Regions from separate parts of the uncultured Holdemanella sp. genome, predicted to be linked through region 2. Evidence: riboswitches for the same ligand, from Rfam matches in the RefSeq annotation. Region 2 holds a riboswitch; the other holds the start of a gene.
The links. Region 2 has a riboswitch for FMN ahead of Q3907_RS07975 (ECF transporter S component). Riboswitches for the same ligand answer to the same signal wherever they lie in the genome.

Region 1 (7,665 bases), on a different contig from region 2:
TGAAGGATTGGTTAAAAATGCGATTTTTGTATCTGCAACACCAGGAGATTATGAATTGGACCAAACACATGGAGAAATTGTTGAACAAATCATTCGTCCAACAGGATTATTAGATCCTGAAGTCGAAGTGCGTCCTATTGAAGGGCAGATTGATGATTTGGTGGATGAAATCAAGGAGCGTATTGAAAAACATGAAAGAACATTGATTACGACATTAACGGTTCGAATGGCGGAAGATTTAACCTCTTATTTAAAAAATTTGGATCTAAAGGTAGCTTGGCTACACCATGAAGTCACGACAATTGAACGTACTGAAATCATTCATGATTTACGCCAAGGTAAATATGATGTACTTGTAGGTATCAACTTATTAAGAGAAGGTTTGGATATTCCAGAAGTCAGCTTGATCGCAATATTAGATGCAGATAAAGAAGGCTTTTTAAGATCACGAAGGTCCTTAATTCAGATCATTGGTCGTGCAGCACGTAATGCGCAAGGTAAAGTTATTATGTATGCAGATAAGATAACAGAAAGTATGCAGGAAGCCATGGATGAAACTGCAAGACGTAGATCGATTCAAATGGAATATAATGAAAAACATGGAATTGTTCCAAAGACAATTATCAAACCAATCCATGATGTCGTTCGTTCTAAAGAAACAAAGGAAATGGCAGCTAAGTATTTGAAGAAGAAAAAATTGCCGGTAAAACAAAAGGAAAAGATGATCAAAGAATTGGAGCAGGAAATGAAAGAGGCAGCTCGTACTTTAGATTTCGAAAGAGCAGCACAATTAAGAGATATCTTATTTGAGATGAAAGGTGAAAAATAACGTGGTTCAAAAAAAGAATGGAATTGTCGTAGTAGGTGCGATTTTTGTGGATATTAAAGGCTTTCCACAAGATATATATGTTCCTGATGGGAGAAATGCAGGATATATTGAGTATATTCATGGTGGTGTAGCACGAAATGTTGTAGAAGATATTGCAAATTTAGGTTTAAACTCAACATTTGTTAGTATTGTTGATAATACGGCATTAGGAGAAGATGTTAAACAGAGATTGCAAAATCGAAATGTGAATACAGATTATATGAAATCTATCGAAAACGGTATGGGTACATGGCTAGCTGTTTTTGATCATAATGGAGAATTAGCGGGTTCAATATCTCATCGTCCGAATTTAATGCCGATCTATTCAATTTTAGAAGAAAATGGAGACGCAATTATTGAAAATAGCGATTCTGTGGTGGCTGAAATAGATATGGACGAGGAAATTGTTGAAAAAGTTGTTTATTTATGTCAAAAACATAATAAAAAATTATTTGGTGTTGTCAGCAATATGAATATTGCGATTGAAAGAAAAGATCTTTTGAAGCAATTTGATTGTTTGATCTGTAATCAATTAGAATCGAGTATTCTTTTTTCAAGAGATTTTAAAGAGATATCAGCAGAAGAATTAAGTCATACATTGATTGATGAACTGCAGCAATCCGGATTTAACTCTTTGATTGTAACACTTGGTGAAGCGGGATCTTTATATGTGAAAAACAATGGTGAAAGCGGCTTTTGTCAGGCTCGTCAAATCGAGGTAAAGGATACAACAGGAGCAGGAGATGCATTTTGTGCTGGGACAAGTGCTGGACTAACTTATGGTAAGAGTATGCTTGAGGCTATGAAGATAGGTAGTCATTTAGCTAGTTCTGTCATAGCTTCGTGTGAAAATGTATGTCCTTGTTTTTCGCAAGATAAATTTGATATTGTGAAAAAATGAACAAATGTATTGCACTCAATATATTGATGTGCTATATTATTCACGAACATAGATTCAATGAGTTCTTCGGGGCAGGGTGTAATTCCCTACCGGCGGTAAAAGTCCGCGACCCACGCAAGTGGCTGACTTGGTGTAATTCCAAGACCGACAGTATAGTCTGGATGGTAGAAGACACAAAAGTATTTTTTGTATTTTTTGAAACCTCGAGAAGATTTTTTCTTGGGGTTTTCCTTTTTGAAGAGCTTATCAGAATCAAAAGGAGGAAGAATATGAAAAAATGGAATGTTCAAACACTTGTATTAACTGCAATGCTTGCAGGACTTGCCGGAGCGTTGATGTCACTGGAATTTTCGTTGCCGATGATGCCACCATTCTATAAGATTGATTTTAGTGATGTGCCAAGTATTATTGCCCTATTTAGTTTAGGACCTGTATCTGCAACTTTAGTTGAAGTGATTAAGTTAGTTGTAAAGGTTGTGACTGTAGGAACAAATACGGCTTATGTTGGTGAATTGGCAAATCTTTTAGGTATTGTACTATTTGTACTTCCAACTTGGTTTGTATATAAGAAAATGAATAAAACAAGGAAGGCTGTCGTTGTTTCATTGCTTGTAGGGATTCTAGTGCGTACGATATTTGCATGTTTCTGCAATGCATGTATTACTTTACCTTTGTATGCCAAAGCTATGGGTATGCCATTAGATTCGGTTGTACAAATGGTTGGTTCTGTAAATCCAAGTATTAAAGATTTAACTTCATTTATTGCACTTGCAACAATTCCATTTAACTTGATCAAAATATCAGTTAACTACATCGTTGGGTATTTCTTAATGGAAAGACTTGCTGCGATTCGTCCAAACTTTAAATTTATCTATGAGGCAAAATAAGTATGATTTGTAAATATCAAGAATTAACACGCTTAGAAATGGAACAAATCGATCGGGAAAATACAATTGTTTTAATTCCGTTAGGAGCTTTAGAACAACATGGAAATCAAGCACCTCTTGGTACGGATACACTGATTGCTGGGGCAATGTGTGATTATATTGAAAAAGAGTTAAGAGATGAAGACATAAATCTATTAATTTTTCCTGTAATTCCGATTGGATTGAGTACAGAACATAAAAATTTTTGTGGATCAATTACATTTAAACCAATGACGTATTATCATATGTTGTATGATATTTGCGAAAGCTTAGCGCATCATGGCTTTCAAAAATTAGTATTACTTGTATGTCATGGTGGAAATGCACCGGTTGCGAATCTTATTTCTAGAGAAGTTCGAAGTGATTTTGGTATATATCCATTTGTGTTAAATTCAGGAGCATTTGACAATCCAGAAGTGCAAGCAACAATTTCAAAAGGTAATACATTTGATTTTCATGGTGGAGAGATGGAAACTTCCATGGTTATGGCGATTGATGAAAGTTTGGTTAAATTAGAGACTAGTGAAAAGGGTATCCCTAAAAATAAGGCGATGCAGACGCATTTGTCTTGGTTAGGTACAGATTGGGTAACAGAACAAGGAAAACCTATTGGAATTGGTGGTGATCCTAAGGGGGCCACTAAAGAAAAGGGAGAAGTTATTTTAACGATTAGTGCAAAAGCAATTGTTAAAGATCTTATTTTAATTCGTGACTTTAAAGAATAGTTTTTTGAAACAGTTTACATTTGCGTAAAATGATTTCAATCCTTATAATTATGAGTATGATAAAAGTAGCCATCTTAGAATATGAAAAAGAAACAAAGGACATCGTTTTTCAATTATCTAAATTGTTTATGCATGAGGATTGGTGTTTTCGTCATTACTTAAAGGCGAGTGATCTCGCAAAACGGATGAAGGAAGAAGACTATCAATTATTTGTGTTTGATGAAATGTTTAAGACAAGTCGTATTGAAAGTGTATTTGTACATGATAATCCAAATGCAATTGTTATTTATGTTTGTGAAAATCCAATAAAAATACGGGCAAATGATGAGAGAAGTCGTGTATTCTATATTTCAAAGGAAAATATTGCAGAAGATATTTCAGCTTATGATCAAATGATTCGTTCGCAATGTATTCAAAGTCATGTATATGAATTTAATTATGATGGAGTTCGTATGAATCTTTCGTATGAAGATATTTATTATTTGGAAAAGAATGAAAAGATGGTGTATTTCTATACAAAAAAAGGCGTTTTTCATAAGCGTGACAGTATGAATGCACTTGAAGAAGTTTTTAAGGAGTTTGGCTTTTTACGAGTACATGTATCATATATAGTAAATTCAAAATATATTGTAGCTTGGTATAAAGATGAAGTTGAGCTTATAAATAAAGTTTTGATTCCTGTTTCAAGAGGGAAAAAGCGAAAGATATCGATGAAATAACCAATTTTTCCAGTAAAAAGGCGAGTTTTACCACTTGCCTTTTCTTTTGATTTTTGTTGTATATAATGAAAGTGTAAAGAGAAGTAAGAGCAGAGAAAACTTCTCTTGAGACAAAAAGAGAGCGGTGAGAAGATGACAATAACATAGAGTTGAAACGGAAAGTTTTAACTATAAAAAGTTGAAGCTATGGAGAGAAGGCTCCAAAGGTTAAGCTAGAGGAAATCTAGAAAAAACATTCAATGGAACTTAACAAGAAAAGGAAATAGGATTTTGATAAAGGGGTTTTATCAGGTGAATAATCACAGAAAGGATAGAGTACTTCGAATGTTAAGAATACCATCCAGTCTAGGTTATGGAACTTAAGATACTCATATATGGTCATACTTGAGAAAATGCTTAAGGAAAATGAATAGATAATTATAATAGGGATGGTAAAAGAAATTGGATAAGGTAGAAAAGTTATCTGATTTAAAAAGTGAATAAATAAATGAGAGCAGATGGAATGTCTGCTCTATTTCTTGTATAATGGTGGAGGTGATAAAAATATGAATATTAATTATTATGATAACCCGTTTTCATCTAAAAGAATGAATATAATTGCGCGTAATGGAGTAGTTTGTACAGGGAATAATTTAGCTACACAAGCCGGTTTAAGGATGCTTCAAGCTGGTGGAAATGCTGTAGATGCGGCAATTGCAACAGCAGCTTGTTTAACTGTTGTAGAACCTTGTTCAAATGGATTAGGATCCGATGGATTTGCAATTGTATGGATGAAAGATAAAATGTATGGAATGAATAGTTCAGGACATTCTCCTTATTTGATTTCTGCTGATAAAATCAATGAAATTCCTAAACGCGGTTGGATTCCTGTTACAGTACCTGGTGCTGTAAAGGGGTGGAAAGCGTTGAGCGATAGATTTGGTTCTTTGCCATTTAAACAATTATTAGAACCAGCTATTGATTATGCAAAAAATGGATATCCAGTAAGTCCTGAAATTGCTCGTATGTGGAAAAAGGCGATTAGTGCAATCCCTAACAGTGATGAATTTAAAGGTTGGTATGATACTTTCACGTTTGAGGGAAAAACTCCGGAGCCTGGACAATTCATTCGTATGCCAAAACTTGCGGATGTGCTTGAAAAGATTGCCAATACAAATACAGATGCGTTATATTATGGAGAATTAGCAGATCGTATTGATGAAGAGTCAAGAAAATTTGGGGGCTTTTTACGAAAGAAAGATTTGATGGATCATGTTGCTGAATGGGTAGAACCAATTCATGTGGATTATCATGGCTATCAAGTTTGGGAATTACCACCTAATGGACAAGGAATCGTTGCTTTAATGGCTTTGAACATTTTAAATAATTTTAATTTCGAAAGTCGTAATGCAGAGTGTGTACATACGCAAATGGAAGCCTTAAAGATGGCATTTGCGGATGCAAAGGAATATGTGACAGATCCACAATGTATGAATGTGTCAGTTGATGATTTAATAAGTGTTGAATATGGTAAACAAAGAGCTAAACAAATCACAAGTTGTGCTTTGCCACCTTGTGTAGATAAGCCACATGGTTCTGGTACCGTGTATTTATGTACGGCAGATAAAGATGGCAACATGGTTTCATATATTCAATCAAATTATATGGGTTTTGGTAGTGGGATAGTCGTAGATGGTATATCTTTACAAAATCGTGGATATGATTTTAGTTTGAATCCTAATCATGTGAATTATTTAATGCCACATAAAAAGACATATCACACAATTATTCCTGGTTTTTTAACAAAGGATAATAAACCAGTTGGTCCATTTGGTGTAATGGGAGGTTATATGCAGCCTCAAGGTCATATGCAGGTTGTTACAAATATGATTGATTTTCATTTGAATCCACAAATGGCTTTGGATGCCAAGCGATTTCAGTGGGTGGAAAACATGAAATTTATTGTTGAACCTGGATTTGATGAAAATATCATTTCAGAATTAAAAAAACGAGGCCATGAAATTGAAATTGAGCCAGAATTGGCTATGTTTGGGCGTGGACAAATCGTTGTTCGGTTAGAAAATGGTGTTTATGTTGCAGGTTGTGAGTCAAGGACAGATAGTAATATTGCTTGTTATTAAAAATATGTGATAAAATTATATTAAATAGAAAAGTTGAGGAAATACACATGAAGCTTTTAGCTACAGATTATGATGGTACATTGCGTTATGCACAGGATGTAATGCCAGAAGATTTAAAATCGATTGAAGAATGGAAAAATAAAGGAAATAAATTTGTGATTGTCACAGGTCGTTCAAAAGAATCCATTGATGCACAAGTAAAATTGTTTAATCTACCATGCGATTATTTAATAACAAACAATGGTGGTATGGTTTTTGATGAAAAAGGAGAAGTATTATTATCAAACTATTTGAATTTTGATGTTTGTGTAGATATTTTACACAATATTAAAAAATTAGAGAGTGTTATTAGTTATGTTGTAAATGATGGCGTTCATCGTCATCGTATTGTACTTCAGGCCGATGCAGTGGATCACCGCTATCCAAACTTGAAACCAGATATTACTGAGGCTGAATTGTTAGATATGTCACACTTTGCACAAATTGTTTTATCTATGGAAGATACAGATTCGGCTTTAGAAGTAGCCAGCAAGATCAATGATTTGTATTATGAACAAGTTGTTGCTTATCCAAATAATTTTGTCGTTGATATTGTGCCAAAAGGTATTTCAAAGGCAACAGGTTTAGATTTCTTGATTGCGTATGCCAACATTAATGAAGAAGATGTATATACAATTGGGGATGGACATAATGATATTCCATTAATTGAATTTGGTGTACATGGGTCTGTAATGTCTTGTGCAGATGAAGATGTAAAAGCACATGCTCAAGTAGTATATGATTCTGTAAGTGATTTGATTTCAAAAAATATGTAAAAAAATAAGGGGGGTATTTTAGATGAGTTTATCCTTATCTGATATTACATTCCTAATTCGATTATTATTGGATATTTTAGTAGTATGGGGATTGATATATTCTGGTCTTAGAATTGTTCGTAATAATTCACGTACAATTCAACTTGTGAAGGGTGTATTGATTATAGTTTTAGTCAAGGCTTTAGCTGTATGGTTAGGTTTAAATGCATTGAATTATTTGATTGAAATGTTCTTAAACTGGGGTGTTGTTGTAATTTTAGTTGTTTTTCAGCCAGAAATTCGTGGTATGTTAGAAAAGGTAGGTAAAACAACTGCAATTTTGACAACGGATGTTTCAGTTTCACAGATTCAACAAATGATCAATGAATTGGTAGAGGCATGTTCACAAATGTCAAAATCAAAAACAGGAGCTTTGATCTCTATTGAAAGAACACAGAGCTTGTCTGATTTTATTCGTACAGGGATTGTGATGGATTCTGAAGTTTCGACTGAATTATTAGGGACTATATTTCAGTATGGAACACCAATGCATGATGGTGCTGTAATTATTCAGGGAAATAAAATAGCTTGTGCAGCAGCTTATTTTCCTCC
Region 2 (7,665 bases):
TTCATTTTCAGCACTTGGGTAGTCAAAGATAATCAAAGCTTGCCTAAAATCATCATCATAATCGATATGTGAGCTTTCTTCTTCATCCAATGAAGACTTCACAAATTCAGGCAAAACCCCAATTTGTTCAATCAAATAATTTCTTTCTTCTTCTGTAGGCGCAACCGCATTGATCCAACAACCTGGTTCTGGCTCTGTAATTTTGCGTGTTCCATCTTCAAATGTTTTATAAAACTCTAACACAATTTGTCCTCCTTATATTCTAAACGAAGACAAATCTCATGCCTCCGAACATATATTCTTTTCTATTGTTAAAATAACTCGGGTCTGGAGACATGTTTCCACCTACTTTCTACTAAAGAACATTGTATCATATTCATGTCAAATTCTTGCAAATTTTCACAAAAAAATGACTAGCTCAGGCTAGTCATAAGGTTTATATTCAACAGTTTCTTTGTCAAAATCAATAAACAATTGAAACGCATTACGATTTTTGTCTTCATCCCAGATTTCAACAAACTTAGGTGTAACTTCAATTAAAATTTCAGTATCAATGTGAGAATATGCATTATAGCTTTGCCATAAGAATTCTTTATACTTCTTTTCAAAGATACGACCTGGTTCATCGACTACTAATCCTAAGTTTTTAGCAGTTCCCTCAACTTGTACTCCATTAAAGCACATAGCTACTTTATTATTTTTAAATAATTGTTGTGTTTTTCTGAAGTTTTTATCTGTCTTAAAATAAATTTTGTCGTTGTAGAAAACACAACTAACATTTCTTACCATAGGATAATCATCTACACAGCTTGCTAAAGCCATGATTTTATAATCCCCTAATTTTTCATCCATGATTTTCTTTGCTTCTAAAAGTTCCATTTTTATCCTAACCTTTCATTACTAATATTAAAACCACAATTGATACTATGATAAATGCGCTCACAATCCCAACATCCTTTGTAAGACCTTCATTTACATTCGATTGAGGAACAAATTGTGTATTTCTCAATGCATTTACTAATGGTTTATAAATCAACATTGCGAATGCTGCATTTAATGCACATTTAATAATATTGAATGGAACAATACCCGGAAGTAACATGCCTACCACTGCACTTCTTGGCATTTGATAATAAATAGGTGTAATAATATAGTTCCATAAAGTCATACTCAATGTACAGCATACTGTTCCTAATACCAAACCAATAACAGCTCCTTTTTTAGAATGTTTATACTTATAAACACAAGCTGCAACGCATGCGAATGTACAAGTTGAAATCACATTCATCAATACGTCTAATAAGTTTCCTCCACGGAATACAATTTCTAAGAATGAGCATAAAAGACTCATAATAAATGATGTCATAGGACCATAAATAAATCCTGCAATCACAATAATGATATCTTTTGGATCATAGCTTAGAAAAGATACGGCTGGTACAATTGGAAATTGTATCAATAGGTTTAAAACCATTGCCATCGCGCTTAAAATCGCAATTGTTGTTAGTTTCTTTGTTGAACTCATAAATCATCAATCCCTTCGTATATCAACTAAAAAACGTGCCTAAAGAAAATCCTCTAGGCGCGTTTAAATATACAAAAGAATATATAAAAACATCTTCTTCCATCCAGACTATACTGTCGCCACTGGAATTTCACCAGTTCATGCAAATTGCTCGCGGGGTCTACCGCCGATAGGGAATTTCACCCAACCCTGAAGATTCAATTTATGCAGAATCAGTATACACTTATTTACAATAAAAAAAAAGAGCAAATTAAATTGCTCTTAGTAGTTCCTTAAATCATAAGCCATGTTCTGTTCCACTTACGTGGTGACAGTCATTTATCTATAGCTTAAAGCTATCCAGCCTTTCTTTCGTTTCATTCCAGCCGGTTCCCCTACCAAATTTGGGTTTCTCGCTTGTGGGGTTTACCCGTTCCACCCTATACGTTTCCATATAGATTCGTCTCTGTGGCACTTTTAAAGTTTATTTACATAGTTTCCCTTAGCAAACAAAACAGCCGTCAAGTAAAAACTTGCCTAGACTTATTTATTCATCTAGCACAAACACTACAATCATCACAGATTGTGCGAGCATGGACTTTCCTCTAACTATCTAAGTAGCCAGCGACTGTCGATTTAATTCACTATTCTTCACTTTGATTAAATACAGCTTTTTCCAAACGTGCAATACGTTTTAAGATATCTACTGTGTTACTGTTTCCATTCACAAAATCAGAATTTACTTTTTCATTCAAGTTTTCATTCTCACTTTGTAGCGCAAACAACTGTTGCTGCAACTCTTTAATTTTTTCTTCATAACGAGTGACTGCAGCACCTAATTCTTCTACTTTTTCATCGTATTTCTGATAGTCTTCAATGACCATATCTAGAAATTCATCTACTTCAGCAGGGGCATATCCCTTCAAGTCTACATGAAATTCTTTTTCATAAATTTCCTGAGCTGTCAAATTCATATCTTTTGCCATATATAGTCCCCCTATATCTACCTAAATATTATGAATGTTTTGTGCAAAAAAATCAACTCTGACTTTTCAGTTTCATTGAATGTTCATCCTTTTTCATATATAATGTTCGTGATGAGCACTATTAAATATCCAAATGCAATTTCAACCATAAATACAATGCAACAAAAGAGTTATAGTTCAAGAGGTATGCGTCTTGAAAATGATATAAATGACTCTAATAAATATTATCGAGAACTTGATAAAGCATTAATTTATAAAAAGCCAACGCCAGTTCAGGTTGTTCATGTTGATTATCCAAAAAGGCAGCGTGCAAAAATAACTGAGGCTTATTATAAAACGCCATCAACAACCGACTATAATGGTGTATATCGAGGTAAATATATTGATTTTGAAGCTAAGGAAACCAAAAATAAAACTAGTTTTCCACTCTTTATGATTCACCCTCATCAAATCAAGCATCTCAAAAAAGTTGTATTTCATGGAGGCATTGGTTTTTTCATCATTCGATTTAATTACCATAATGAAACGTATCTTGTTGATTCAAAGCTGCTCATAGATAAAATAGAAAGTATAGATAAAAGTTCCATACCTTATGCTTGGTTTCAAAGACATGGAACTCTTATTCAAGAAGGATTATATCCTAGGTTAGCGTATTTAAAAGTTGTAGATGAACTCTATTTTAAGGAGGATAAGTAAATGGCCCAACCACAAAACGAACAAAAAAAGCCACAAACACCAAAAACAAGCAGAAGAAAATTAGATATATGGAATAAATTAGCTGTATGTATTCTATCTATTTTTTTAGTTGGATGTATATCTGTATTCTTTGTGCTTGTTAATATTATTAATGATCCTGATGGAATGCGTTTTTCACAAGATGGTTTAACCACATTATCCAATTCAAGACTATATGATTCTTCAGGAAATGTATTCTACGAACTAGGAGATGAAATTCGTGAAGATGTAACATATTCACAAATTCCACAATCTGTAGTAGATGCTTTCCTTTCAATCGAAGACTCACGTTTCTTTGATCATAATGGTTTTGACTTGCCTCGTTTCTTAAAATCAGCTATGGCAAATTTAAAATCTGGTAGTTTAGCTCAAGGTGGTTCAACATTAACAATGCAAATGATTGATAATGCATTCACGAAAAACCAAGAGAAAAAAATTGAAACGGAACAAGGTCCTGTTACCACAGTTCAAAAATTAAAATTAAAAATTCAAGAAATCTATTTATCATTAATAGCTGAACAAAGTATTAATAAAGAACAAATCTTTGAATACTATGTAAACCGTATTTGGTTTGGTTCAGGAAATAACACGCGAGGTATTCAAAAAGCTGCGCAATACTTCTTCAATAAAGATGTGTCTCAATTAAATTTAGGTGAAGCTGCCTTCTTGGCTGGCTGTATTAATGCACCAGACACATACAACCCATTAAACAATTTAAATGAAGCAAATTCTACATTGGATCATTTAAAAGCTGCACAGAAACGTAGAAACGTCACTTTGGAATTGATGATGCAACATGGATATATTACGGAAGAAGAATTTAATCTTGCTTCAAATCAAGATTTATCATTCTCTCTACAATATATTGAAAAAACGAACGAAGATCCAAACCAAGCTTATATCACACAAACATTAAGTGAAGTTATGGAATTAACTGGACAAGACCCTGCCATTATCCCAATGGATATCTATACGGCATTAAACCAAGATGCTCAAAAACAAGCAGATGAAATCTGTAAAGGAAATATCGTTCAATATCCAAATGATGCATTCGATGTAGGTTTCTCAATGATTGAAAATGACACTGGTGAAATCATCGCAGTTGGTCCTGGTCGTCGCTATCATTCAGATTCAGTTAAAGTGGATAACTCAACAGATACTAAACAACCAGGTTCAACAATGAAACCATTGCTTGCCTATTCAAGCACATTTGATATTTTAGGTTGGTCTACTGTTCACCAGGTAAATGATAAGAAAAAAGACTATTGGAAAAACGGTTCTTATGCTCCGGCAAACTCAGATGGAAAATTCAATGGTAAAATGAGTTTACAAGATGCTTTAGGTGTTTCAAAAAATACAACAGCAGCCCAAGCAATGATAGATTTAGTTACAGCTAAAGGCTATGACTATTGGAAAGATTTCTGTAAGAAATTAGGTTATAACGACGATGTTGCCGAAGGATTCAACGAACAATATTCAATTGGTGGTTCTGGAATGATCGCAACTCCAGTCCAACAAGCAAGTGCATACTCCATGTTAGCTAATGGTGGTAAACGTGTAGAGGCACATAGAGTTCGTAAAGTAATTCGTAGATCAGATAAAAAAGAATTTGAAACAAACGCAAAGACATATGAATTGATCAGTGAACAAGCTGCTTGGATGATGTCAGTATTACTTGAAAAAGTCGTTTCTGGAGGCTACAACAACTTCAACAATATTCTAGGTGGTAATTATCCAGTATATGCCAAGTCAGGAACAACAGACTGGCAATCTGAAGGTGCTCTCTATAAGATTCCTGCAGGCACATCAAAAGATGAATGGTCTGTAGGTTATACTAATAAATATACAATCGCATGCTGGAGTGGATATACAACGGAATATATTAAACAAGGCTATTATGTAACACTTCATGATTTAAATGTTGCGACGGCATTCCATATTTCACACTATATGTTAGATTACATGCAAAAATATGCTACATATTCTGCTATCGAAAAACCAAGCGGTATCTCTGACTATAAGGGTGGATACATCAAAGATGAATTTAAATCTAAAGGTGATACAGCTTCCGAGAATTCAGATGCACAAGATGCCTGTGAAGCCGGTGGCGGTGAATGGGATGATGAAACTGATACTTGTACAAGACCAGACGACGAAAAAAGACAAGCTTGTGAAGCCGATGGTGGTACATGGGATTCTGAAGCAGGTACATGTACTAAAGAAGACACCGAAACAAATGATGCTGAAACAACTTGTACAAACAATGGTGGTACTTGGGATGGTAGTGCTTGTACATATCCAACTCCTGAACCTGAACCTGAACCAACTCCAACACCAGACCCATCTACTCCTGAAACAACAGGATATATTTGGTATGATGGAAGAAGTTTATACAACATATTTGATAGGCTATAACGCTGAGTGCTCCAACGAGCACTCTTTTTATTTGAAAAAAAACAGGGATTACTTCCCTGTTTCAAGTATTCTATTTGCGATTTGAAGCTGTTCTTCACTTGGTGGATTTATTCCTTCTAAAGGATAATCTAAACCTAATTCTTTCCATTTATAAGCGCCTAACGTGTGATATGGAAGGACTTCTACTCTTTCTACATTATTTAATGTATTGATAAATTGATGAAGCTCATCCAAATATTTTTCATCTGTATTTATAGTTGGAACCAACACATGACGAATCCATACAGGCATTTGAATCTTGGATAAATACTGCGCTAAATTTAGAATATTTTCGTTTGTATGTCCCGTTAATTCTTTATGTGCTTTTTCATCAATATGCTTAATATCTAATAGAACTAAATCCGTGACACTCATTAGTTGTTTAAATTTAGAAAAGAATGATTCTTCAAAAGTAAATGGTTGACCACAAGTATCTAATGTAGTATGTATTCCTTCTTTTTTAGCTAATGTAAAGAGTTCAATCAAGAAATCGATTTGAAGTAATGGTTCTCCTCCACTAACTGTAATGCCGCCAGTATCTTTCCAGTAAGGACGATATCGTAAAGCCTTCTTTAATACGACTTCTGCAATTTGATCTGGCTTTTTAATTTTCCATGTGTCCGCATTGTGACAAAATTTACAACGCATATGACACCCTTGCATAAAAATGACATATCTTACGCCTGGCCCGTCAACAAGGCCAAATGTTTCAATTGAATGAATCGCTCCTAACATTGTATCCTCCTAACTAGAAAGAGCCTTATTAAAGGCTCTTGTGACATGTACGACTAATAACATCTAATTGTTGCTCACGAGTTAAATCGATGAATTTAACAGCATATCCAGAAACACGAATTGTAAAGTTTGCATATTCCTCTTTTTCTGGATGTTCCATCGCATCTTTTAATTTTTCTACACCAAATACGTTCACATTCAAGTGGTGAGCACCCTGATCAAAGTATCCATCCAATACATTGACTAAGTTATTTACTCTTTCCTCTTCACTGTGACCCAATGCATCCGGATTAATTGTTTGTGTATTACTAATTCCATCTAGTGCATATTCATAAGGAAGTTTTGCGACAGAATTTAATGACGCTAGCAATCCATTTTGTTCAGCCCCATATGCAGGATTAGCACCTGGAGATAATGGCTCCCCTGCTTTTCTTCCGTCTGGAAGTGCACCTGTAGCTTTACCATATACAACATTTGAAGTAATTGTAAGAATTGAAGTCGTTGGTTCACTATCACGATATGTGTGGTGCTTTTCAATCTTACGCATAAATGTCTTTAATAACCATACCGCAATTTCATCTGCACGATCATCATCATTTCCATAACGAGGGAAATCCCCTTCGATTTCATAATCAACTACCAATCCATCTTCATCACGAATTGTCTTAACCTTTGCGTATTTAATGGCACTTAAAGAATCGACTACATGTGAGAATCCGGCAATACCTGTTGCGAAAGTTCTACGAACATCTGTATCAATTAAAGCCATTTGACTTGCTTCATAATAATATTTATCATGCATATATTGAATCAAGTTTAAGATATTTACATATAGACCTGATAACCAATCCATCATGATATCGTACTTATGCATAATTTCATCATAATCCAAATATTCACTTGTGATTGGTTTATATTCTGGACCCACTTGAACTTTTGTCTTTTCATCTACACCACCATTGATTGCATATAATAAACACTTAGCTAAGTTGGCACGAGCCCCAAAGAATTGCATTTCTTTACCTGTTTGAGTGGCACTTACACAACAACATACCGCATAATCATCTCCCCATACAGGACGCATCACATCATCATTTTCATATTGAACACTGCTTGTGTCAATACTTACTTTTGAAGCATATTTCTTGAATGGATCTGGTAGATTTGAAGAATATAATACAGTCAAGTTTGGTTCTGGACTAGGTCCCATGTTTTCAAGTGTATGCAAGAAGCGGAAACATGTTTTTGTGA

Region 1: linked by a shared signal. The riboswitch ahead of Q3907_RS01410 (ECF transporter S component) and the one ahead of Q3907_RS07975 (ECF transporter S component) in region 2 are both predicted to bind FMN.

What each region holds. Positions count from the first base shown of each region.
Region 1 covers NZ_CATVYQ010000004.1:25,781-33,445, forward strand. The annotation lists gene uvrB (excinuclease ABC subunit UvrB) at 1-829, shown strand, start outside; gene Q3907_RS01405 (PfkB family carbohydrate kinase) at 831-1,769, shown strand; FMN riboswitch at 1,828-1,946, shown strand; gene Q3907_RS01410 (ECF transporter S component) at 2,039-2,656, shown strand; gene Q3907_RS01415 (creatininase family protein) at 2,659-3,420, shown strand; gene Q3907_RS01420 (LytTR family DNA-binding domain-containing protein) at 3,477-4,139, shown strand; gene ggt (gamma-glutamyltransferase) at 4,685-6,259, shown strand; gene Q3907_RS01430 (HAD family hydrolase) at 6,307-7,074, shown strand; gene cdaA (diadenylate cyclase CdaA) at 7,097-7,665, shown strand, end outside.
Region 2 covers NZ_CATVYQ010000041.1:781-8,445, forward strand. The annotation lists gene Q3907_RS07965 (magnesium transporter CorA family protein) at 1-243, opposite strand, end outside; gene Q3907_RS07970 (pyridoxamine 5'-phosphate oxidase family protein) at 424-879, opposite strand; gene Q3907_RS07975 (ECF transporter S component) at 887-1,525, opposite strand; FMN riboswitch at 1,613-1,726, opposite strand; RNA gene rnpB (RNase P RNA component class B) at 1,801-2,144, opposite strand; gene gpsB (cell division regulator GpsB) at 2,149-2,490, opposite strand; gene recU (Holliday junction resolvase RecU) at 2,647-3,186, shown strand; gene Q3907_RS07995 (transglycosylase domain-containing protein) at 3,187-5,640, shown strand; gene pflA (pyruvate formate-lyase-activating protein) at 5,689-6,414, opposite strand; gene pflB (formate C-acetyltransferase) at 6,443-7,665, opposite strand, start outside.